DNA from 2 places in the Pantoea sp. SGAir0215 genome. Region 2 is predicted to be linked to the other one. Evidence: predicted binding sites of a transcription regulator. Region 2 holds the regulator's gene; the other holds the start of a gene.
What was found. Region 2 encodes Fur, which represses iron uptake genes when iron is present. Its sites were predicted from a motif close to ATAATAATGAGAACNACTATCAA; they were not measured.
Positions count from the first base shown of each region.

Region 1: the regulator Fur is predicted to act here: its motif matches at 4,759-4,781, upstream of efeU (iron uptake transporter permease EfeU).

Region 1 covers NZ_CP028031.1:3,105,330-3,116,854, forward strand. Annotated here, with positions in the region: gene phoH (phosphate starvation-inducible protein PhoH) at 52-840, opposite strand; gene efeB (iron uptake transporter deferrochelatase/peroxidase subunit) at 1,419-2,705, opposite strand; gene efeO (iron uptake system protein EfeO) at 2,708-3,829, opposite strand; gene efeU (iron uptake transporter permease EfeU) at 3,880-4,707, opposite strand; gene putP (sodium/proline symporter PutP) at 4,898-6,382, opposite strand; gene putA (trifunctional transcriptional regulator/proline dehydrogenase/L-glutamate gamma-semialdehyde dehydrogenase) at 6,824-10,768, shown strand; gene C1N64_RS14555 (acyltransferase family protein) at 10,980-11,525, opposite strand, start outside.
Region 2 covers NZ_CP028031.1:1,805,026-1,816,550, forward strand. Annotated here, with positions in the region: gene nagA (N-acetylglucosamine-6-phosphate deacetylase) at 1-1,106, opposite strand, end outside; gene nagB (glucosamine-6-phosphate deaminase) at 1,167-1,967, opposite strand; gene nagE (N-acetylglucosamine-specific PTS transporter subunit IIBC) at 2,286-4,319, shown strand; gene glnS (glutamine--tRNA ligase) at 4,471-6,138, shown strand; gene C1N64_RS08540 (hypothetical protein) at 6,371-6,766, shown strand; gene fur (ferric iron uptake transcriptional regulator) at 6,826-7,269, opposite strand; gene fldA (flavodoxin FldA) at 7,607-8,137, opposite strand; gene ybfE (LexA regulated protein) at 8,269-8,544, opposite strand; gene ybfF (esterase) at 8,708-9,472, opposite strand; gene seqA (replication initiation negative regulator SeqA) at 9,723-10,274, shown strand; gene pgm (phosphoglucomutase (alpha-D-glucose-1,6-bisphosphate-dependent)) at 10,300-11,525, shown strand, end outside.

The DNA.
Region 1 (11,525 bases), 1.3 Mb from region 2:
AAAAAAACCCGGCCGGAGCCGGGTTTGGTCGCTACATGACTCAATCGAACGCTAGCTGTACGCGTGCAGAGTGCGCTGACACAGCGCGGAACGCACACAATCCTCTTTGCCGAAACGGACAATGCCAACCATCTCGTCCTCTTCGAAACGCGCCAGCGCGTCTGCGAGACCGGAAGGCACCCCAGCGGGCAAATCGCACTGGGTAATATCGCCGTTAACAATCACCGTGACATTTTCGCCAAGGCGGGTCAGGAACATTTTCATCTGCGCAGCCGTCACGTTCTGCGCTTCGTCCAGAATCACTACCGCATTTTCAAAGGTGCGGCCGCGCATATAGGCAAAAGGCGCAATTTCCACTTTGCCGATTTCCGGACGCAGACAATATTGCATAAAGGATGCGCCAAGACGTTTAACCAGAATGTCGTAAACCGGGCGGAAATAGGGGGCGAATTTCTCTGAGATATCACCGGGAAGGAATCCCAGATCCTCATCCGCCTGTAGCACCGGGCGCGTAACGATAATCCTGTCGATATCCTTATGAATCAGGGCCTCTGCTGCTTTCGCAGCACTAATCCAGGTTTTGCCGCAGCCCGCTTCGCCCGTGGCGAAGATAAGCTGTTTTGTTTCTATGGCGTTAAGATAATGCGCCTGAGCTTCATTTCGGGCTTCAATCGGCGCCCGGTCACGCACATCGCGTGCCATGCCAATTGCATCGAGCCCACCCATTTGCACCAGCGAAGTGACCGATTCTTCTTCACGCTGACGATGACTGCGTGAGTCATTACGAAGCACTCGTCTTGCTTCTCGACGCGCTTTGATCACTGCTTTCTGTCTTCCCATAGTGGCACCTTACAGTTGGTTTCATTTCCCGCTTCAGGCAATACGCCCGTTGCGATTACGTGAACGCTTTAGAGGTTTCAGTTGGCTTCCTTTAGAGCCGTGACAGGCCATGACGATTGATATCCGGCAGCAAAACAGCCTGACCGTATACCGGTAAAAAAGGAGTGAAGTTGAAGAGAGAAAACACATTGAGATGTAAAAGCGGTTGAGGAAGAACGTCCCTCACGGGTGAGTGCGATATTGTTTACTGCTGAACGGCTGTAAAAACATCTATCCATGCGCGAACTCCAGTGTGAGACATCAACACGCCCGATTACGCTTTCATAGTAAAGTGAACCATCTTATTGGTATTTTGCAACAGTATTTTCACTTTCATGAAAAATAAATATTCAACCGGCCGTTAACGAAGACCTTACTTAAATTAAATTACGTATTTATTACAGAGGGTTAGTATATTTTACGTCACGTTAAAAGGCGTGTTAAACGGGGTGATAAAAAAGCCGTACGGGGAAAAAACGGCAATATGAAAACACGGCACGCTGCGCTGTCAGACACAGAATGCCGTGCCTAAAATTTAATCAACTTTCCAGTAAGGACTGGCCTAAATAATGGTTTTCATTCACCACGCCGGGTAAGACAAAAAAGTAACCGCCGCCAAACGGACGTATATACTCTTCCAGCGCTTCGCCATTTAAGCGGTTCTGGACGGTAAGGAAACCCAATTCCAAATCATGCTGATAGCAGACGAAGAGTAATCCCATCTCCAGTTGACCTGAAGCGGAAACACCGGACGAATAACTGTATCCCCGGCGCACCATCAGGCTGCTTTCCGTGGCGGGCGTACGGGGGTTTGCCAGACGAATATGCGCATCCAGCGCAATTATCTGGCCATCCGGATCGTTACGGTAATCGGGAACGTCATGTTCATTTTTCATACCCAGCGGCGCGCCGCTCAGCTTTTCGCGACCGAAAATGGTCTGCTGTTCGCCCAACGGTGTGCGATCCCACATTTCCACGTGGAAGCGAATCAACCTTACCGCCTGATAGCTGCCATTCCGCGCCCAGGCTGGCTCGTGCTGATCCTCGGTGACCCAGAGCAGCTTATCCATCAAGGCGTGATTGTGCGTGTCCGGATTTGCCGTGCCGTCTTTAAAGCCCAGCAGATTAATGGGCGTTTCTTTGCCCGCGCTGCGCGCGGCATGATCGGAGATAAAGCCTTCCCGCCGCCAGCGTACGCCCAGCAGATCCGGCGTATGTTTGATGATATCGCGCAGCGCGTGGATCACCGTGTCCTGGGTATTGGCGCAAATCTGCAACAGCAGATCGCCATGGCACTGACTGGCATCCAGCGAATCATTAGGGAACCGGGTCATCGGCTGCAGTTTCGCGGGTTTGAGCGCAGCCAGACCGAAACGCCCGTCAAACAGCGCGTTACCGACTGACACCGTGATGGTCAGATTATCGGGGGCAATCTCGGCCCCCAGGATACCGGAATCCATCGGTGGCAGCTGTGGGTTGACCACGGCGGGGGCCTTGCCGCCCGCCGTTAAAAACGCAATGCGCTGTGTCAGCAGTTGAAACAACCGCTGCAGCTCACGCCTGTCGCTGGTCAGCACATCAAACGCCACCAGCATCATGGCGGCCTGCTGTGGGGTAATAATGCCCGCCTGATGCACGCCATAGAAAGGCTGTCGTTGCTGACGCGCGTTCGGCGTAACCGTGCCCGGTGCAAAACTGTCGGGCTGCTCAGCAGCCCCGGCATGAAACGGACAGCCCGCGCCTACCGCAGCCGCGCCGCCCAGCATGCCCAGCCCTTTTAATAAACGCCGCCGCGCAGGGTGCTGTAATTCCTGATCCTTGTCCATGATTAGTTCAGGCCCAGTGTGCCACGCAGTAGGGAAAGATCTTCCGCCAGAGCGGTGATCGGCCCTTTCAGCGCCGTGCGGTCAGCCTGGGTCAGTTTTTCATAGGATTCATAACCTTGCTGCGTGCGGTATTTATCCAGAATCGCATCCACTTTACTGAAGTTAGCGTCTATTTTTGCTAAAAGCTGTGGGTTCGCCTGCTGCAGTACCGGACGTAAAAGTGTGACAATTTTTTGTGCGCCATCCACATTCGCGCGGAAATCCCACAGATCCGTGCGGCTGTAGCGATCCTCTTCGCCAGAGATTTTGGTCGCAGCCACCTCTTCAATCAGCCCGGCGGCTCCGCCCACCACTTTCGCCGGAGGAAATGCCAGTTCACTCACGCGTTGTTGCAGGTCATGCACATCGTGATTTAACTGGTCGGCATAGCCTGCCATGTCTTTCGTCGTGTTATCTGCAAACAGGGCTTTTTCGAGACGATGGAAGCCGGTAAATTTCGGATCGTCGGCTTTTTTCTCGTAATCATCTTCGCGGGCATCAATACGACCATCAAGGTCAGAAAACAGCTCCGCGATCGGCTCAATGCGCTCGTAGTGCTGACGGGTGGGCGCAAATAACGCTTTGGCTTTAGCCACATCACCGGCTTTCACCGCATCCGTAAACGCCTGCGTGCCGGATACCAGCTGACTCACTTCCTCAGTGACATAGGCTTTATAGGCATTAATGGGGCCCGCCAGTTGCATCAGTTCGGGTTTGCCTTGTTGCGCACTTTTGCTCCCGGTGCCCTGCACGATCAGTTTGCCTTTCGGGTTCGTCAGCAGGCCACAGGTCATGTCATATTCCCCGGCTTCCAGGTTGGCCGTCAGTTTCTGGCTAAAGCCCGGCGCAATATTTTCGCGCTCTTCGACCACCATCACGCCTTTGAGAATTTCCCATTCCAGCGCTTTTTGGCTGTTATTTTTAATCAGAAACTGAGTTTTACCGGCCTGTACCGTAACTGACATGGGCTCACACTGTTTGTCCGTCACAGTGACGCTGACCTGCGGAATGGCTGCAGCCAGTGAAGAGCCAGAAAACGCCAGCAGAGAAGCCAGTACCGCATTACGGTTAAAACGCATCATCATATTTTTTCCCTGTTCAGTCAGAGGCGCGGCTGACGCGCCGGGTAAACGCGTTAGCGCGCAGCTGCTGAGGTATCAGCGCGTGCAGGCATAACAAACAATAATAAAGCGGGGATCAGATAGAGCAGCCAGACAGCGACTTCACTGACGCTGGGCGCTTCCTGATAGCCAAGCATGCCTTCCAGCACTGTGCCAAACAGCGAATGCGTGGACAAGATCGGGCTCATATCAAAGGCCACCTGCTGAAAATGATTCCACAGCCCTGCCTCATGAAAAGCGCGAATAGCCCCTGCCGCCAGGCCCGCTGCCACCAGCAGAATGAACATGCTGGTCCAGCGGAAAAAGTGCGCCATGTTGAGCCGCAGGCCGCCCCAGTAGATCAGCATGCCCAGCACCACCGCCGTGGCCAGCCCCAACACCGCACCCAACGGCGGCGCATAACCGACATCCTGTGTGAACGCGGCCAGCAGAAAGAACACTGATTCCAGCCCTTCGCGTGCGACGGCCAGAAACACCATCATCACCAGCGCCAGGCCGCCGCCGGCCGATTTATGCAATGCCTCGTCGACGGCGTGTTCAAGTTCCCGTTTGATATTGCGCGCGACCCGGCGCATCCAGAACACCATCGAGGTCAGGATAACGACCGCGATTACCGCCACAATACCTTCAAACAGCTCTTGCTGTTTCTGCGGAAATTCACCCGTGGTCTGGTTGATAAAGATACCCAGCCCAAGGCAGAGTGCGGCGGCGATAAAGACGCCCGCCCACATCGCAGGAAACCACTGAGTGCGCTGAGTGCGCTTCAGATAACTGGCGATCAGGCTGACGATCAACGCGGCTTCAAGCCCTTCGCGCAGCATAATGAGAAACGGAACAAACATCGCCAACCTCTTGAATGTTAACCGGCGTCAACGACGCGTAAAGTTACGTAAAAACGAACGATACCGATTATCATTACCACTCAAAAAAATACAAGTTCCACAACGAAATAATTTCGTAACTGTCTGTGCCAGATAACGGGCAAAAAAAAGCCTGCCCTCACGGGGGCAGGCGGTGGAAAAAAGAAGGCGATTACTTCGTCTGGAACTCGGCCTCAGCGGCATCGAAACGTGCCATCGCCTGGGTTGACGGTGCGCGACTCGCCAGGCTAAAGACGACGATGGCGAGACTGGCCAGGATAAAGCCCGGAATGATTTCGTACAGACCGAGCCAGCCATACTGCTTCCAGACCACCACGGTCACCGCACCGACAACCATGCCCGCTAATGCGCCATTGCGGTTCATACGTTTCCAGCACACGCCGAACAACACAACCGGCCCGAACGCCGCACCAAAGCCCGCCCATGCATAGCTGACCAGGCCTAATACCCGGTTTTCAGGGTTGGCGGCCAGTGCGATGGCAATCAGCGCGACCAGCAGCACCATCAGGCGACCGACCCAGACCAGTTCTTTCTGGCTGGCATTTTTGCGCAAAAAGCCTTTATACAGGTCTTCGGTCAGGGCGCTGGAGCACACCAGCAGTTGGCAACTGAGTGTCGACATGACGGCCGCTAAAATGGCTGACAGCAGAATCCCGGCAATCCAGGGGTTAAACAGAATACGTGCCAGCTCAATGAAGACACGCTCGCCGTTTTGAGTTACACCAGCGGCCTCGCCCGGGTTGTTCTGGAAATAGGCGATACCAAAGAAGCCAACCGCGACGGCGCCGGCCAGACACAAAATCATCCAGGCCATACCAATACGGCGCGCGGTACGAATTGACCGGTGTGAATCCGCCGCCATAAAGCGGGCCAGAATATGGGGCTGGCCAAAATAACCTAATCCCCAGCCCAGTAGCGACAGGACCGCAACCACATTCAGTCCTTTGAACATATCCAGGTTTTCCGTGCTTTTAGCCTGAATGACTGCCAGCGAATCGCTTAAACCACCGACGGCCATGATGACGATAAGCGGCGTCAGGATCAGGGCGAAGATCATCAGGCTGGCCTGAACCGTATCTGTCCAGCTTACCGCCAGGAATCCGCCCACCAGCGTATAGAGAATGGTCGCCGCCGCACCGGCCCATAAGGCCGTGGCGTAGTCCATTCCAAAGGTGCTTTCAAACAGGCGCGCACCGGCAACCACACCGGAAGCACAGTAAATGGTGAAAAACATCAGGATGACGACCGCAGAAATCACACGCAGAATTTTGCTGCGATCTTCAAAGCGGCTGGTGAAAAAGTCGGGCAAGGTTAAGGCGTTATCATGATGTTCTGTCTGGACGCGTAAACGACCCGCGACAATTTTCCAGTTAAGCCAGGCACCAATAATCAGACCAATGGCGATCCAGCTTTCTGAAATGCCGGAGAGAAAAATGGCACCGGGTAAGCCCATCAGCAGCCAGCCGCTCATGTCAGAGGCACCCGCTGACAGCGCGGTAACCACACTGCCCAGGCTGCGACCGCCCAGAATGTAGTCATCAAAGTTTTTGGTTGAGCGCCAGGCAATAAAACCGATGAGCACCATCCCGAGGATATAAATTAAAAAGGTCACCAGCATGGGTGTACTTACTGTCATGTGTTTCTCCGTTATTATCCGATCTCTTAAGAGAAATCTTTTCCTGCGCCACCGGAACGGGGTAGCGTCAGCGTATTACCGCATCGATAAAAGTCCCGTTTCCCTTAAGGCGCGGTATCCTGCCGTAAAGGCACGTTCTACACAATGCATTTAACACATCCGTTACATCAGTTTCACCTCTCTCTCTGTTTTAAATGTTCACAGGTTGCGCCCGCTCACACTTGAGTTGCACCTTTACCACCACAACCCTGTTTAAATTGAAGGGGGTTGCAACATTGGCGAGTTTCTTGCAGCAAGATTTGTGCCGCTTTTAAATGTTAATGGTAAAAGCGGCGGTAAAGTATGGAAGCAAGGTCACATTTAACAAGGTTGCACAAAGTTGCAACATGAGTGATAGTGCAGCCCTTGCTCTGGTAAAAAACGTTTTAAGGAACAGAAATCATGGGAACAACGACCATGGGGGTGAAGCTGGATGAAGCCACCCGCAGTCGCATTAAACTGGCGGCACAGAAAATGGATCGCACGCCGCACTGGCTGATTAAACAAGCGATCTTTAACTATCTCGTGCAGTTAGAAGCCGGTGAAACAGTGGAAGAGATTCCCCTGCAGCTCAACGAATCGGCTTCTGATGAGGTCGCTGCGGACGAGATGGTTCAGCCGTTCCTTGACTTCGCAGAGCACATCCTGCCGCAGTCGGTAGCCCGTTCGGCCGTGACGGCCGCCTGGCGTAGACCGGAAACCGATGCCGTTCCCATGTTGCTGGAGCAAGCCCGCCTTCCCGCTCCGCTGGCTGAAAAAACCCGGCAGCTCGCCTTTACCCTGGCCGAGAAGCTCAGGCACCAAAAAGGGGCAACCGGACGCGCCGGTATGGTGCAAAGTCTGCTTCAGGAGTTTTCATTATCTTCACAGGAAGGCGTGGCGCTGATGTGCCTGGCGGAAGCGTTGCTGCGTATTCCGGATAAGCCGACGCGCGATGCGCTTATCCGTGACAAGATCAGTAACGGCAACTGGCAGTCGCATCTGGGCCGCAGTCCGTCCATGTTTGTTAACGCCGCCACCTGGGGCCTGTTATTTACCGGCCGCCTGGTCTCAACGCATAACGAAGCGAATCTGTCGCGCTCGCTCAACCGGATCATTGGCAAGAGTGGTGAACCGCTGATCCGTAAAGGCGTGGATATGGCGATGCGCCTGATGGGTGAACAGTTCGTGACGGGTGAAACCATCGCCGAAGCACTGGCTAACGCCCGTAAGCTTGAAGAGAAAGGTTTCCGTTACTCTTACGATATGCTGGGCGAAGCCGCCCTGACCGCCAGCGATGCGAAAGCCTATCTGGTTTCGTATCAGCAGGCGATTCATGCGATTGGCAAAGCCTCCAATGGCCGCGGCATTTATGAAGGCCCGGGGATTTCAATTAAGCTCTCTGCCCTGCACCCGCGCTACAGCCGTGCCCAGTATGACCGGGTGATGGATGAGCTGTATCCGCTGCTTAAGTCGCTGACGCTACTGGCCCGCTCTTACGACATCGGCATTAATATTGATGCAGAAGAAGCCGACCGCCTGGAACTCTCTCTTGATATGCTCGAAAGGCTGTGTTTTGAGCCTGAACTGGAGGGCTGGAACGGTATTGGCTTTGTCATTCAGGCCTATATGAAGCGCTGTCCGTTTGTTATTGATGAGCTGATCGACCTGGCGCAACGTAGCCGCCGCCGTTTGATGATTCGTCTGGTGAAAGGCGCTTACTGGGACAGCGAAATTAAACGCGCCCAGATGGAAGGCCTGGAGGGCTATCCGGTGTACACGCGCAAAGTGTATACCGACATTTCGTACCTGGCCTGCGCGCGCAAGCTGCTGGCGGTGCCGAACCTGATCTATCCGCAGTTTGCCACGCACAATGCGCACACCCTGGCCGCCATTTATCAGCTGGCAGGCAATAACTACTATCCGGGTCAGTACGAGTTCCAGTGCCTGCACGGCATGGGTGAACCGCTGTATGAACAGGTGGTCGGCAAGGTTGCAGACGGTAAACTTAATCGTCCCTGCCGTATTTATGCCCCGGTCGGTACGCATGAAACGCTGCTCGCCTATCTGGTGCGACGCTTACTGGAGAACGGCGCGAATACCTCCTTCGTTAACCGCATCGCCGATACGTCCCTGCCCATCGACGAACTGGTCGCCGATCCGGTTGCCGAAGTGGAAAAACTGGGTCTCAGCGAAGGAACACTGGGCCTGCCGCACCCGAAAATTCCCTTACCGCGTGACCTGTATGGCGAGGACCGCGTAAACTCCGCCGGTCTTGATATGGCGAATGAACATCGTCTTGCGTCGCTGTCCAGCGCGCTGCTGAGCGGTGCTACCGAAACATATGTGGCGCAACCGCTTATCGATGGCCCCTTAACGGGAGGGGAAAGCGAGCCAGTGCTCAATCCGGCCGTCCCTGCGGATGTGGTGGGCACCGTGCGCCAGGCATCCGAACAGGAGGTTTCCCTGGCCATTGAGGCCGCCGTTAATGCCGGCCCTATCTGGTTTGCCACGCCGCCGCAGGAGCGTGCCGCCATTCTGGAGCGCGCCGCACAGCTGATGGAAAGCCAGCTACAGCAACTGCTGGGTCTTCTGGTGCGTGAAGCCGGAAAAACCTATAACAACGCCATTGCCGAGGTGCGTGAAGCGGTCGATTTCCTTTATTACTATGCCGGCATTGTGCGCCATGATTTCGATAACGAAACCCACCGCCCGCTTGGCCCGGTAGTCTGCATCAGCCCGTGGAACTTCCCGCTGGCCATTTTTACCGGCCAAATCGCCGCGGCTCTGTCGGCAGGTAACAGCGTGCTGGCGAAACCCGCCGAGCAAACGCCGTTAATTGCCGCACAGGCCGTCAATATTTTACTGAGCGCTGGCGTGCCCGCCGGTGTACTGCAACTGCTGCCGGGTCAGGGCGAAACCGTGGGGGCACAGCTCACCGGCGACGAAAGGGTGCGCGGCGTCATGTTTACCGGCTCCACCGCCGTTGCCACGCTGCTGCAACGCAATCTTGCGGGCAGACTCGATCCGCAGGGCCGTCCGACACCGCTGATTGCGGAAACGGGCGGAATGAATGCCATGATTGTGGACTCCTCCGCGCTGACCGAACAGGTGGTTGTCGACATCGTGGCATCGGCCTTTGACAGCGCGGGACAACGCTGTTCCGCCCTGCGTCTGCTCTGCGTGCAGGAAGACGTCGCAGACCACACGTTAAAAATGCTGCGTGGCGCGATGGCGGAATGCCGCATGGGCAACCCGGAACGCCTGTCCACCGACATCGGTCCGGTGATCGATCAGGAAGCCAAAGCCAACATCGAACGCCATATTCAGGCCATGCGTAATAAAGGCTTCAAGGTCTACCAGACGGCACAGGATAACCCACAGGACAGCAAAGAATGGGCCACAGGCACCTTTGTGAAACCGACGCTGATTGAGCTGGATAAGGTCAGCGATCTGACCCAGGAAGTGTTTGGTCCTGTCCTGCACGTGGTGCGCTTTACCCGCAGCAACCTGCCGCAGATCGTTGAGCAGATTAACGCCACAGGCTATGGCCTGACCCTGGGTGTTCATACGCGCATCGACGAAACCATCACGCAGGTCACCGCCAGTGCCAAAGTGGGTAACCTGTATGTTAACCGCAACATGGTCGGCGCGGTCGTCGGTGTGCAACCCTTTGGGGGCGAAGGCCTCTCAGGTACCGGTCCAAAAGCGGGCGGCCCACTGTATCTTTATCGTCTGCTGGCTAACCGCCCGGATGAGGCGCTGAGCACCACCCTCGCCCGTCAGGATACGGAACGTCCCGCAGACAACAGTCAGCGTCAACGCCTGTTAGCGCCGCATCAGGCACTGACCAACTGGGCAAAAGATAAGCCACAGCTGTCTGCGCTGTGTCAGCATTATGAACAGCTGGCGCAGGCCGGTACGGTTCGTCTGCTGCCGGGCCCAACAGGAGAGCGCAACACCTTCCTGTTACTCCCGCGCGAACAGGTGCTCTGTCTGGCAGATAACAACGACGATGCGCTGATTCAGCTGGCTGCGGTAACCAGCGTCGGCAGTCAGGCCCTGTGGCCGGATGATGACCTGCATCGTACGCTGCTTAATACCTTACCGGCAGCGGTGAAGAGCCGTATTACCCTGGCGAAGGATCCGCTGACCGCGCAGTTTGATGCCGTGATTTATCATGGTGATGCCGACCAGCTCCGCAGCCTGTGCGAGCAGATTGCGGCGCGTGAAGGTGCGATTGTCTCGGTACAGGGATTTGCCCGCGGTGAAACCAACCTGTTACTGGAACGCCTGCTGATTGAACGCTCTTTGAGCGTCAACACCGCCGCCGCGGGCGGTAACGCCAGCCTGATGACGATCGGTTAACTGTCGGCGCGTTTCATTCTGGTTGTGATCAAGGTTCATGCCTGGCATGAACCTTTTTTTTATGACGGATGAAAAACCCGCGGCCGTTGAGCGCCTCAGCAGTGGAGAAGTGCGAAGGGATTCGCGCTATCAGGTGGTCTCTGCGCGCACATCCCCCGCATACGCAATCCGGACGCGCCGCAGAGACAGGTGGCTGACATGCGTACAATGGTCAGGCTGCCGGAATGGAAGGCCGTTTCATCAGATGTGGCAAGCGAAACAGCGCGCGTCCCGGTCCCCGATTCAGCAATGACCAGACCGCCATGGAGCACAAGGCGCAGATCGTAACCATCACCGGAGGATAGAGACAGGCCCAAAGCCATGAAAAGCCTGTCAGCTCAAAAAGCTGGTGACGTTGCGCATATAAAATCGCCGTCATCCCGAAATATTCAATGAAAATACGGTGAATAACGTAAAGGGGTAAGGTATGGCGGCCTGTCCAGTTAAGCCAGGCCATACAGCCCAGCTGGCTTAACCATCGGCAGGCGGCCACGCTGGCCAGAATGGCAATCAGACAGAGAAAAAGACGGCTGTTCAAATCAAGCAGGCCCTGTAGTACAGCCAGCAGTCCCAGTAACAGCCACGGCAACCTGTTCTCCCGTCGCCCTTCGCTCAGTCGTAGCATGGGTGCCCACCAAAATGCGCCCAATACAAAAAAGACAAAATACTGCGCCAGACTTTGCGGTCCCCAGAACGGGATACTCTTTTCGACCGCCAG
Region 2 (11,525 bases):
ATTTTAAAGTCGCGTGTAAAAACCGTCAGGTTGGCGAGTTTCCCTGCCTGAATCGTACCTGACTGTTTTTCAACGCCCATTGCCTGTGCGGGATAAAGTGATGCCATGCGCAGGGCTTCATCCAACGCAATGCCCGCATGCTCAACGCAGTTTTGTACGGCTTCAATCATTGTCAGTGCTGAACCGCTTAGCGTGCCCTGCTCATCCACGCACAACCCGTTACGATAATAGATTGTTTTACCAGCAAAAATAAACTTATCGATAGCAGCGCCCGCCGGTGCTGTCGCGTCGGTGACCAACACCAGTTTGTCACCTTTGATGCGTTTAGCATTGCGGACGTTAGCGTAATGGACATGTAAACCATCTGCAATAATGCCGCAGTATACATCAGGCGCATCAAACAGCGCACCGATGAGGCCGGGCTCACGTCCGGCAAAGGCAGGCATCGCATTATAGAGGTGCGTGGCGAACGTAATGCCCGCCGCAAACCCCGCTTTTGCCTCTTCATAAGTGGCACTGGAATGCCCGGCTGAGACCACGATACCCGCTTCGCTCAGTTGGCGAATCACCGCGCTGCCCACCACTTCGGGTGCCAGCGTGACTTTGCTGATCACGTCTGCATTGTCGCAAAGGAATTGCACCATCTGCGCATCGGGCTCACGGATCAGGGCAGGGTTATGTGTGCCCTTTTTCGCCACACTCAGCCACGGGCCTTCCAGATGTAAGCCCAGCATAACGTGAGGATACTTCTGCAAAAAGGCGCGCATTGTTTCCACCGCGCGCACCATCAGTGCGTCACTGCTGGTAATCAGCGTAGGCAGAAAGCTGGTACAGCCCGATTTCACATTGGCGCGATGCATGGTTTCCAGCGTTTCCACGCTGATGGCGTCTATATCGTCATTAAACTGAACGCCGCCACAGCCGTTAAGCTGCAGGTCGATAAAGCCGGGCGCGATAATGGCGCCGCTTACGTCCTGCTGTTCAATGCCTGACGGCAAGGCAGTAACAGGGCAAACCCGTTCAATGCGTCCGTCAGCGATCACCACGGCATGGTGATCCAGAATTTCGTAGCCGCTGTAGATTCGGCCATTGACTAATGCGTACATCTTCTTCTCCCGGCTTACCTGCCGCTCGTGCATCTGACAGCAGGTGACGTAATAACGGTATTAAACGCCCTGCATATTTTCCGCTTCCATTTCACGGAAGTACTTCACCGTTTTAACTTTCAACTCCATGGTCGCGGGCTCGTCGCAGACCACCACGGATTTAGGATGGAGTTGCAGGCAACTGATTGTCCACATGTGGTTCACGTTTCCTTCCACGGCAGCCTGCAACGCCTGTGCTTTAACGTGACCAGTAACCAGAATCATCACTTCTTCAGCGTCCAGCAGCGTGCCCACGCCAACGGTCAGGGCATATTTCGGCACCTGATCAACATCACCGTTAAAAAAGCGTGAATTTGCCACACGTGTGTCGTGAGTCAGCGTTTTGATACGAGTGCGTGAAGATAATGACGACGCGGGTTCGTTAAAGGCGATATGGCCATCATTACCGACGCCGCCCATGAACAGGTGGATTTTGCCCAGAGACCGAATTTTATCTTCATAACGGCGACATTCTGCGTCAATATCGGGCGCATTACCATTCAGCAAATTGATGTTTTCAGGTTGAATATCAACGTGGTCAAAGAAATTACGATGCATAAAGCTGTAGTAGCTTTCCGGATGCTCTTTCGGCAGCCCGACATATTCATCCATGTTGAAGGTAATGACATGTCTGAAGCTAACCTGGCCCGCTTTATGCATATCGATCAGGTGCTTGTACGCTTCCAGAGGCGTACCGCCCGTAGGCAGTCCCAGAATAAAGGGCTTGTCAGCGCTGGGATTAAACGCATTAATACGGTTCACAATATGGCGCGCTGCCCATTTGCCGACCTGAGTGGGAGTAGATAAAGGAATCAGTCTCATGTTGCACCTCAAATGTGAGTGAAGGATTCGACGCGCAGCAAAGCCATGTTGCCGGTGAGGACAGGCGAACGGGAAGGAAACGCGCGTCTTGATATTTCGCATCATAAAATAAGTGGGCATTCATAGCCAGTCATGTCGACGTTAAAAATCAATTTTTGGTGATTTTTGTCACAAATGGCTGCTATTAATTTGTAGAGCGAATTAATTTGTTATTACACTCCTCAGCACTGAGTGTAATGCCGTCAGAAGCGGGCTGCTGACATAACAACATTAAGCGGCAGCCATGCAATAAGTCAGTTTCAATGGGGGAAAAGGTCAATGTTAAGTTACTTACAACGTGTGGGGCGGGCCCTGATGGTGCCGGTCGCTACGCTGCCCGCAGCAGCAATTTTAATGGGAATAGGGTACTGGATCGATCCTGACAGCTGGGGTGCAGGCAATGCCTTTGCCGCGTTGTTAATTAAATCCGGTGGCGCGATCATCGAAAATATGTCGGTGCTGTTCGCCATTGGCGTTGCATACGGCATGTCAAAAGATAAAGACGGTGCGGCTGCACTGACCGGCTTTGTGGGCTTCCTGGTCGTCACTACGCTGTGTTCACCGGCTGCTGTAGCCATGATCCAGAAAATCCCGGTGGCGGACGTGCCGGCGGCGTTTGGAAAAATCAGCAACCAGTTTGTCGGTATTCTGGTAGGCGTGCTGTCCGCAGAAGTCTATAACCGTTTTAGCCATGTAGAACTGCCCAAAGCGTTCTCATTCTTTAGCGGGCGTCGGCTGGTGCCTATTCTGGTGTCCTTCCTGATGATTCTGGTGGCATTTATCCTAATGTACATCTGGCCTGTCATCTTTAATGGTCTGGTGAGCTTTGGTGAGCATATTCAGAAACTGGGATCGGTTGGTGCGGGTGTTTACGCCTTCTTTAACCGTTTGCTTATTCCGGTTGGCTTACATCATGCGCTGAACTCCGTTTTCTGGTTCGACGTAGCAGGCATTAACGATATCCCTAAATTCCTCGGCGGTGCGCAGTCACTGGCAAATGGCACTGCTATCCCGGGCATCACTGGCCGCTATCAGGCGGGTTTCTTCCCAATTATGATGTTCGGTTTGCCGGGCGCGGCGCTGGCAATTTACCATTGCGCTCGCCCTGAAAACCGGGCAAAAGTGGGCGGTATCATGCTGGCGGCCGCTTTCGCAGCATTCTTTACCGGTATCACCGAACCGCTGGAATTCTCCTTTATGTTCGTGGCACCGGTACTGTATGTCATCCATGCTGTACTGACCGGCATCTCGGTCTTTATCGCTGCCAGCATGCACTGGATTGCCGGCTTTGGCTTCAGTGCGGGATTAGTGGATATGGTGCTCTCTACCCGTAATCCCCTGGCGACGCACTGGTACATGCTGATTCCGCAGGGCCTGGTGTTCTTCGTGATTTATTATCTGGTCTTCCGCTTTACCATCAAAAAATTCAACCTGATGACCCCAGGTCGTGAACTGGCGGTAGCGGGGGATGAAGCGGACGGTTATGACGTGAACGTTGATACCACTGATAATGGTGAAAGCGCCACGGAATCACTGGCACGCCGCTACATCGGCGCGGTGGGCGGTTCAGACAACCTTACCGCCATTGATGCCTGTATTACCCGTTTACGTCTGAACGTGAAAGATGCGGGCCAGGTTAACGAAGGTGTGGCAAAACGGCTGGGCGCGTCGGGTGTGATTCGCCTCAACAAGCAAAGTGTCCAGATTATCGTGGGTACCCAGGCGGAAAGTATCGCCACGGCCATGAAAAAAGTGCTGGTGAAAGGCCCGGTTGCTGGCGCAGCCAGCAGTGGCAGTGCGCCAGCCCCCGCTAACGAGGCCAAACCCCAGGCCGTCCTGAACAGTGAAAAACGCGTTATCGCAACGCTGGTGGCCCCGGTGAGCGGTGAGGTTATCGCACTGGATGCGGTGCCGGATGAGGCTTTCGCCAGTAAAGCCGTGGGTGATGGCGTGGCGATTAAGCCGAGCGATAAGCGCGTCGTTGCGCCTGTTGCCGGTACGGTGGTGAAAATTTTCAACACGAACCATGCTTTCTGTCTGGAAAGTGAAAACGGGGTAGAGATCGTCGTGCACATGGGGCTGGATACCGTGGCGCTGGACGGTCAGGGCTTTACCCGTTTAGTGGAAGAGGGTGCACAGGTCACAGCAGGCCAGCCGGTGCTGGAGATGGATCTGGACTATCTTAACGCCCATGCCCGCTCAATGATCAGTCCGGTGGTGGTGAGCAATATTGAAGACTTCGCCGGTTTAACGCTGCTGACGCAGGGCCAGGTCATCGCCGGTGAAACCCCGCTGTATGAAGTAAAAGGCTAATTCCCTGTATCCTCAACAAAAGGCAGGAAGCGATTCCTGCCTTTTTTATTTTAATCGCCCAACAAACGGTTGTTTCTCTGCAACGCTTTGTGGATCATACCCGGATATTACGTGGTATAAACCACCCATTCTATGCGTTGAGGATTTTGAGATGAGTGAGGCTGAAGCCCGCCCAACGAACTTTATTCGTCAGATTATTGACGAGGATTTGGCGAGCGGTAAGCACAGCAGTGTGCATACCCGTTTTCCGCCAGAGCCAAATGGTTATCTGCATATCGGCCATGCTAAATCAATCTGCCTGAATTTCGGTATTGCACAAGATTATCAGGGCGAGTGCAATCTGCGTTTTGACGATACCAATCCGGTCAAAGAGGATATGGAGTTCGTCGAATCCATTAAGCGTGACGTGCAGTGGCTGGGTTTTACCTGGAGCGGCGAGGTTCGTTATTCATCTGACTATTTCGACCAGCTTTATCACTATGCCGTTGAACTGATCAACAAAGGCCTGGCCTACGTTGATGAACTGACGCCAGACGAAATTCGTGAATACCGCGGTACCTTAACGGCACCGGGTAAAAACAGCCCTTACCGCGACCGCAGTGTGGAAGAGAACCTCGCGCTGTTTGAAAAAATGCGCAATGGCGAGTTCGCAGAGGGCAAAGCCTGTCTGCGCGCGAAAATCGACATGGCTTCCAGCTTTATCGTCATGCGCGATCCGGTGCTGTACCGCATCAAGTTTGCCGAGCATCATCAAACCGGCAATAAGTGGTGCATCTACCCGATGTACGATTTCACCCACTGCATTTCGGATGCGCTGGAAGGCATTACGCACTCCCTTTGCACGCTGGAATTCCAGGACAACCGCCGCCTGTATGACTGGGTGCTGGATAACATTACTATTCCTGTTCATCCGCGTCAGTATGAGTTTTCGCGCCTGAATCTGGAGTATGCGGTGATGTCAAAACGCAAACTGACGCAGTTGGTCAGCGAGAAGCATGTTGAAGGCTGGGACGATCCGCGCATGTTAACCGTGTCGGGTTTGCGTCGTCGTGGTTACACCGCGGCCTCCATTCGTGAGTTCTGCCGCCGCATTGGTATCACGAAGCAGGACAACATCGTTGAAATGGCTTCGCTGGAATCCTGTATCCGCGACGATCTTAATGAAAATGCGCCGCGGGCGATGGCGGTGCTGGATCCGGTGAAAATTGTGCTGGAAAACCTGCCTGCCGGGCACAATGAAGTGCTCAGCATGCCAAATCATCCTAACAAACCGGAAATGGGCACACGCGATGTTCCCTTTAGCCGCGAAATCTGGATCGATCGTGCCGACTTCCGCGAAGAGGCGAATAAGCAATATAAGCGCCTGGTGCTGGGTAAAGAAGTGCGTCTGCGTAATGCCTATGTCATCCGTGCGGAACGGACCGCGAAAGATGAAGAAGGCAATATCACCTGCATCTACTGCACCTGTGACGTCGATACGCTGAGCAAAGATCCTGCTGATGGCCGTAAAGTCAAAGGGGTTATCCACTGGGTCTCAGCTGAACATGCACTACCGGCAGAATTCCGTCTGTATGACCGTCTGTTCAGCGTCCCGAATCCGGGTGCGGCGGATGATTTTCTGACGACAATCAATCCGGATTCGCTGGCGATTAAACACGGCTTCGTTGAACCCGGTCTGCGTGACGCAGAAGCCAGTGCGCCTTATCAGTTCGAACGTGAAGGCTATTTCTGCGCTGACAGTGTGTATTCAACACCGTCGCAGTTAGTGTTTAACCGTACTGTTGGTCTGCGCGATACCTGGGCGAAAAACGGCGAATAATTTACGCCGCATGGTCATCAGATGATCGGTAAAGGGCGAGCAATCGCCCTTTTTTATTGGGTGGATTTTTTTTAGCGCCGACATTTGTCCTGAACCCGTTTAATTCGATTAATTTTACTTCTGTGGAATCGCTCTCAGTTTAATTTTTTTAATAACTTTCCCGGTGTGAATTATTTTTTTTCAGGTACGCTAACCCTCTGTAGTCTTTGTTTGCGGGTTAAAAAGGAAAAAAATGACAGTTTTCGCACAGGAAGCCAAACACAGCGTTGTCGTCTTACATCAACTCATTGAACATATTTTTAACCACAGCCGTGACAGTGGTGACAGCTTTCATCTGCTGCTTTCTCATTTTCATCCTGACTTCCAGATGGTCACGCCACAGGGCAAGATGCTGAACCTCAATGAGGTTGAAGAACTCTTTCGCCGCTTACAGGGCGCACGGGAAGGGATGCGCATCGCGACCAGCGAACATGTGATCCTGTCAGAGCACGCTAACGAGGTCACCATTCAGTATCGGGAAGTGCAGATGATGAATGGGGAAAATAAAAGCCGCATTTCCGTTGCGATTCTGGACTGCTCCACCTCGGTGCCCCGCTGGCGCTACCTGCAGGAAACGCTGGTGGCGTGACTGACAGGCACAAAAAAGCCGATGCAGGCATCGGCTTTTTCTTTACCCTCTGACAAACGTTACTTGTCGTGCAGTGTTTCGTCTTCGCGGCAATCGCCCAGGGCACAGTGACCATACAGGTACAGGCTGTGGTTGGTGAGCTTAATACCGTGACGGGTCGCGATATCACGCTGACGCGTTTCAATAGACTCATCACTAAATTCAATGACTTTACCGCAATCCAGACAGATCAGGTGATCGTGATGGTGCTGCTGCGTCAGCTCAAACACCGATTTACCGCCTTCAAAGTTGTGGCGGGTCACAATGCCGGCATCGTCGAACTGGTTCAGTACACGGTAAACCGTGGCCAGTCCAATCTCTTCGCCCATATCAATCAGGCGTTTATACAGATCTTCCGCGCTGACGTGATGGCATGCAGGTTCCTGAAGCACTTCCAGAATTTTGAGTCTGGGCAGGGTGACTTTCAGGCCAGCCTTCTTTAATGCGGTGTTGTTGTCAGTCATGCGGATATTGTCCTGTTACTTTGGTCACTCTTGTGGCATGTAGCCTGTATGTCGATCGACCGCCATTCTCATTTGCGTCTCATTATAGAACTGATGCGCTGAAATGAAAACCGATGCTGCCTGCGATGAAACCGTGGCGATGTTCGCGGTACAAAGCATGGAGGGCGGGCTGGCTACCATTTCGCGTTGTATCATCTCAATTCCAGGGAAATAAGCAGATGATCGATGCGGGTATTCTACAGACTAAATGCGGAAAGTTACAAAAATGTAGCTATTATTTTTATAGGAAAAGCCATTGATGCAGTGTGGACCAGCGCCCACACTGCGCTCACGGCTATCAGGCTTCGATAATTTCTTTGAGTTGCAGTTCATCGAAGATCTGCTTAACCCACTTGTCGACGCGTTCGTTCGTCAGTTCTGGCTGGCGATCTTCATCAATCGCCAGGCCCAGGAAGTGGTTATCGTCTGCCAGACCTTTTGAGGCCTCGAAGTGGTAACCCTCGGTTGGCCAGTGGCCCACGATAATGGCACCGTTAGGTTCGATGATGTCACGAATGGTGCCCATCGCGTCACAGAAGTACTCGGCGTAGTCTTCCTGATCGCCACAACCGAACAGCGCCACCAGCTTACCGTTGAAGTCGATCTCTTCCAGCGTCGGGAAAAAGTCATCCCAGTCGCACTGTGCTTCACCATAGTACCAGGTCGGAATACCCAGCAGCAGGATGTCAAAGGCTTCCAGATCTTCTTTAGTGCTTTTCGCGATGTCGTGAACCTCTGCAACGTCTTTGCCCAGTTGTTTCTGGATCATTTTTGCAATGTTTTCGGTGTTACCGGTATCGCTGCCAAAGAAGATGCCTACGATTGCCATGGGTAAAATAACCTCTTAAATCCTGATGATAGAATGAATGCCTGAGCATATTCAGCAAATGATAGCAGACCACGCAAAAGGGCGGAACTTGTAAAGCCGCGACATTTGTTTCTGTGTGCGGTTTGCGTGCGTTAGTCCAGTTTGAGTTGCGCCAGCAGCATTTGTTCAATTAATTCACTGCGGCTGAGATTACGCTGTTCAGCCAGCGTATTAAGCGCTTCTACCGCCTGGCTGTTCATTTTGAGTTCGACACGGCGAAGCCCGCGCCCTTTGTCACGTTTCAGTTGATTGCGTTTATTGATACGCAGCTGTTCATCACGCGTAAGCGGACTGGTTTTAGGGCGACCAGGGCGACGCTCGTTAGCGAACAGATCGAGCGTCGTGCGGTCAGTGTTTTCTTTTGCCATGGCTTAGTACAACTGAATGGGCGCACACGGATCGTTCCGCTGCGCAGATTAAATTACTGGCTTTTACCGTGGATACGCGCCCACGGCAAAAATTTAGCGCGCCATCATACTCCAGGCTAACCATGGACGCCAATCCTAAACTTTTACAGCCAGTTAAGCGGATTTATCGTGCAAAAAAGCGGCGAATGCTGCGTAAAACAGCATCAGGTTTTTCGGCGTGGACCCAGTGACCTGCACCGCCAATCACGTGCGCCTGCGCGGCGGGAAACTGTTGCAGTATCGCGTCACGGTACTGATTGTCCAGATAAGGGGAGTCACCACCGCGAATGAACAACGCCGGGTGCGGCCACACGGGCACCGTTTCCCAGCCGGTGATATGCGCATAGTTGTCCCAGAGCGCTGGAACGTTAAAGCGCCATTCACCGCTACTGAACGATTTCAGGATGAACTGAATCACACCTTCTTCATTAAGATGCTGACGCATAATTTCGGCCGCCTCACTGCGCAGCGTCACGCCCGCGTCGGTGACGGCTCGGATCGCGGCAAAAATTTCGTCGTGGCGGCGCGTCTGATAGTCGACGGGCGCAATGTCGATCATCACCATCTGTTCTATCCGCTCAGGGGCCAGGGCGCTCATCGTCATGGCAATTTTACCGCCCATGGAGTGACCAATGACGGAAAGGCGCTCAATGCCCTGCGCATCAAGCGTGTCCAGCATATCCTGGGCCATAACCTGGTAGGTCATCTCGTCAGCGCGCGGAGATAAGCCATGATTACGCACATCAACCTGGATAAGCGGATGGTCATCTTTCAGACCGCGCGCCAGAACGCCGAGGTTATCAAGACTGCCAAACAAACCGTGAATGAGCAGAACGGGTGTGGAATCAGCAGAAGATTGTTCAGTTTGCAGACGGGCATTCAAAATCATAGCAAAGTTCTTAAGTGTGAGACCTGCGCTTAGGTTATCATGGTTTCACCTTTTCAGGTGCGCTGCTTCCGGTGGCATTAGGACATATTCTGACTTTTGCCCCTAAACCGTTTGAATGCTATCAGCCTGTCTGAATTTAACTTTATAATCTTCATGTTAGAACCTGCACACGGCCTGAAACCCCGGTGTTTACCTCTGGATTTTCAGAAAATCGCGGGTTCTGTCGTGAGTCAAAACCGTACGGAATAAGATGAAAACGATCGAAGTTGACGAAGAGCTCTACCGTTATATTGCCAGCCACACGCAACATATTGGCGAAAGCGCATCCGATATTCTGCGCCGTATGCTGAAGTTTACTGCGGGTCAGACAGCCACCGCGACCGAAACACAGCCTGTTGCCGCCTCGCAGCCGTCTAAAACGGCACAGTCGGCAGGGAATGAGTCACGCCCTCAGGATCGTGTTCGTGCGGTGCGCGAGTTGCTGCTTTCTGATGAATATGCAGAGCAGAAGCGGGCGGTAAATCGCTTTATGCTAATCTTGTCAACGCTCTATCGTCTGGATACGGCCGCGTTTGCTGAGGCGACCACCTCCATGCAGGGCCGTACGCGCATCTATTTTGCAGGCGATGAGCACACGCTGCTGCAAAGCGGCACCCATACCAAGCCGAAGCATGTGCCCGGCACGCCGTACTGGGTCATTACGAATACCAATACCGGTCGTAAACGCAGCATGATCGAACACATTATGCTGTCGATGCAGTTCCCATCGGAACTGGCTGAGAAAGTTTGCGGCACCATTTAAACTGAAGCGTCAGGGAGAAGCGCCAATGGCCAATCACCCCCGTGCCGGGCAGCCTGCCCAGCAGAGCGATTTGATTAACGTTGCACAATTAACTTCACAATATTATGTCCTGCAGCCCGATGTGGCGAATCCAGAACATGCGGTGAAATTTGGCACATCAGGCCATCGCGGTAGCGCAGGACGTCACAGCTTTAACGAAAAGCACATTCTGGCGATTGCGCAGGCGATTGCGGAAGAGCGTAAAAAGAACGGTATTACCGGCCCGTGCTATGTGGGTAAAGATACGCACGCGCTGTCTGAGCCCGCGCTGCTGTCCGTGCTGTCCGTGCTGACCGCAAACGGGGTTGATGTGATCGTTCAGCAGGATAACGGTTATACGCCAACGCCTGCGATTTCGAACGCTATCCTTGAACATAACAAATCCGGCGGCCCACTGGCGGATGGCATTGTGATTACGCCGTCGCACAATCCCCCGGAAGATGGCGGCATTAAATACAATCCGCCAAACGGTGGGCCGGCAGATACCAACGTTACCAAAGTGGTGGAAGACCGCGCGAATCAGCTGTTGAAAGACGGCCTTAAAGACGTTAAACGTCTGTCACTGGATCAGGCCTGGGCCAGCGGCCACATCCATGAAAAAGATCTGATTCAGCCTTACGTGGAAGGTCTGTCACAGATCATCGATATTCCTGCGATTCAGAAAGCGGGCCTGAAGATTGGTGTCGATCCGCTTGGCGGTTCCGGGATCGCTTACTGGCAGCGTATCGCTGAGCACTACAAGCTGGATCTGACGCTGGTGAATGACGCTGTCGACCAGACTTTCCGCTTTATGCACCTGGACAAAGATGGTGTGGTGCGCATGGACTGTTCGTCCGAATGCGCCATGGCGGGGCTGCTGGCCTACAAAGACAAATTCGATCTGGCCTTCGGAAACGATCCGGATTATGACCGTCACGGCATTGTTACCCCTGCCGGGCTCATGAATCCAAACCATTATCTGGCCGTTGCGATCAACTATTTGTTCCAGCACCGTCCGCAGTGGGGTCAGGACGTTGCCGTGGGTAAAACCCTCGTGTCCAGTGCGATGATTGACCGGGTCGTGGACGATATTGGCCGCAAGCTGGTAGAAGTCCCGGTGGGCTTTAAATGGTTCGTGGATGGCCTGTTTGATGGCAGCTTTGGTTTTGGCGGCGAAGAAAGTGCGGGCGCGTCATTCCTGCGCTTCGACGGCACACCCTGGTCAACCGATAA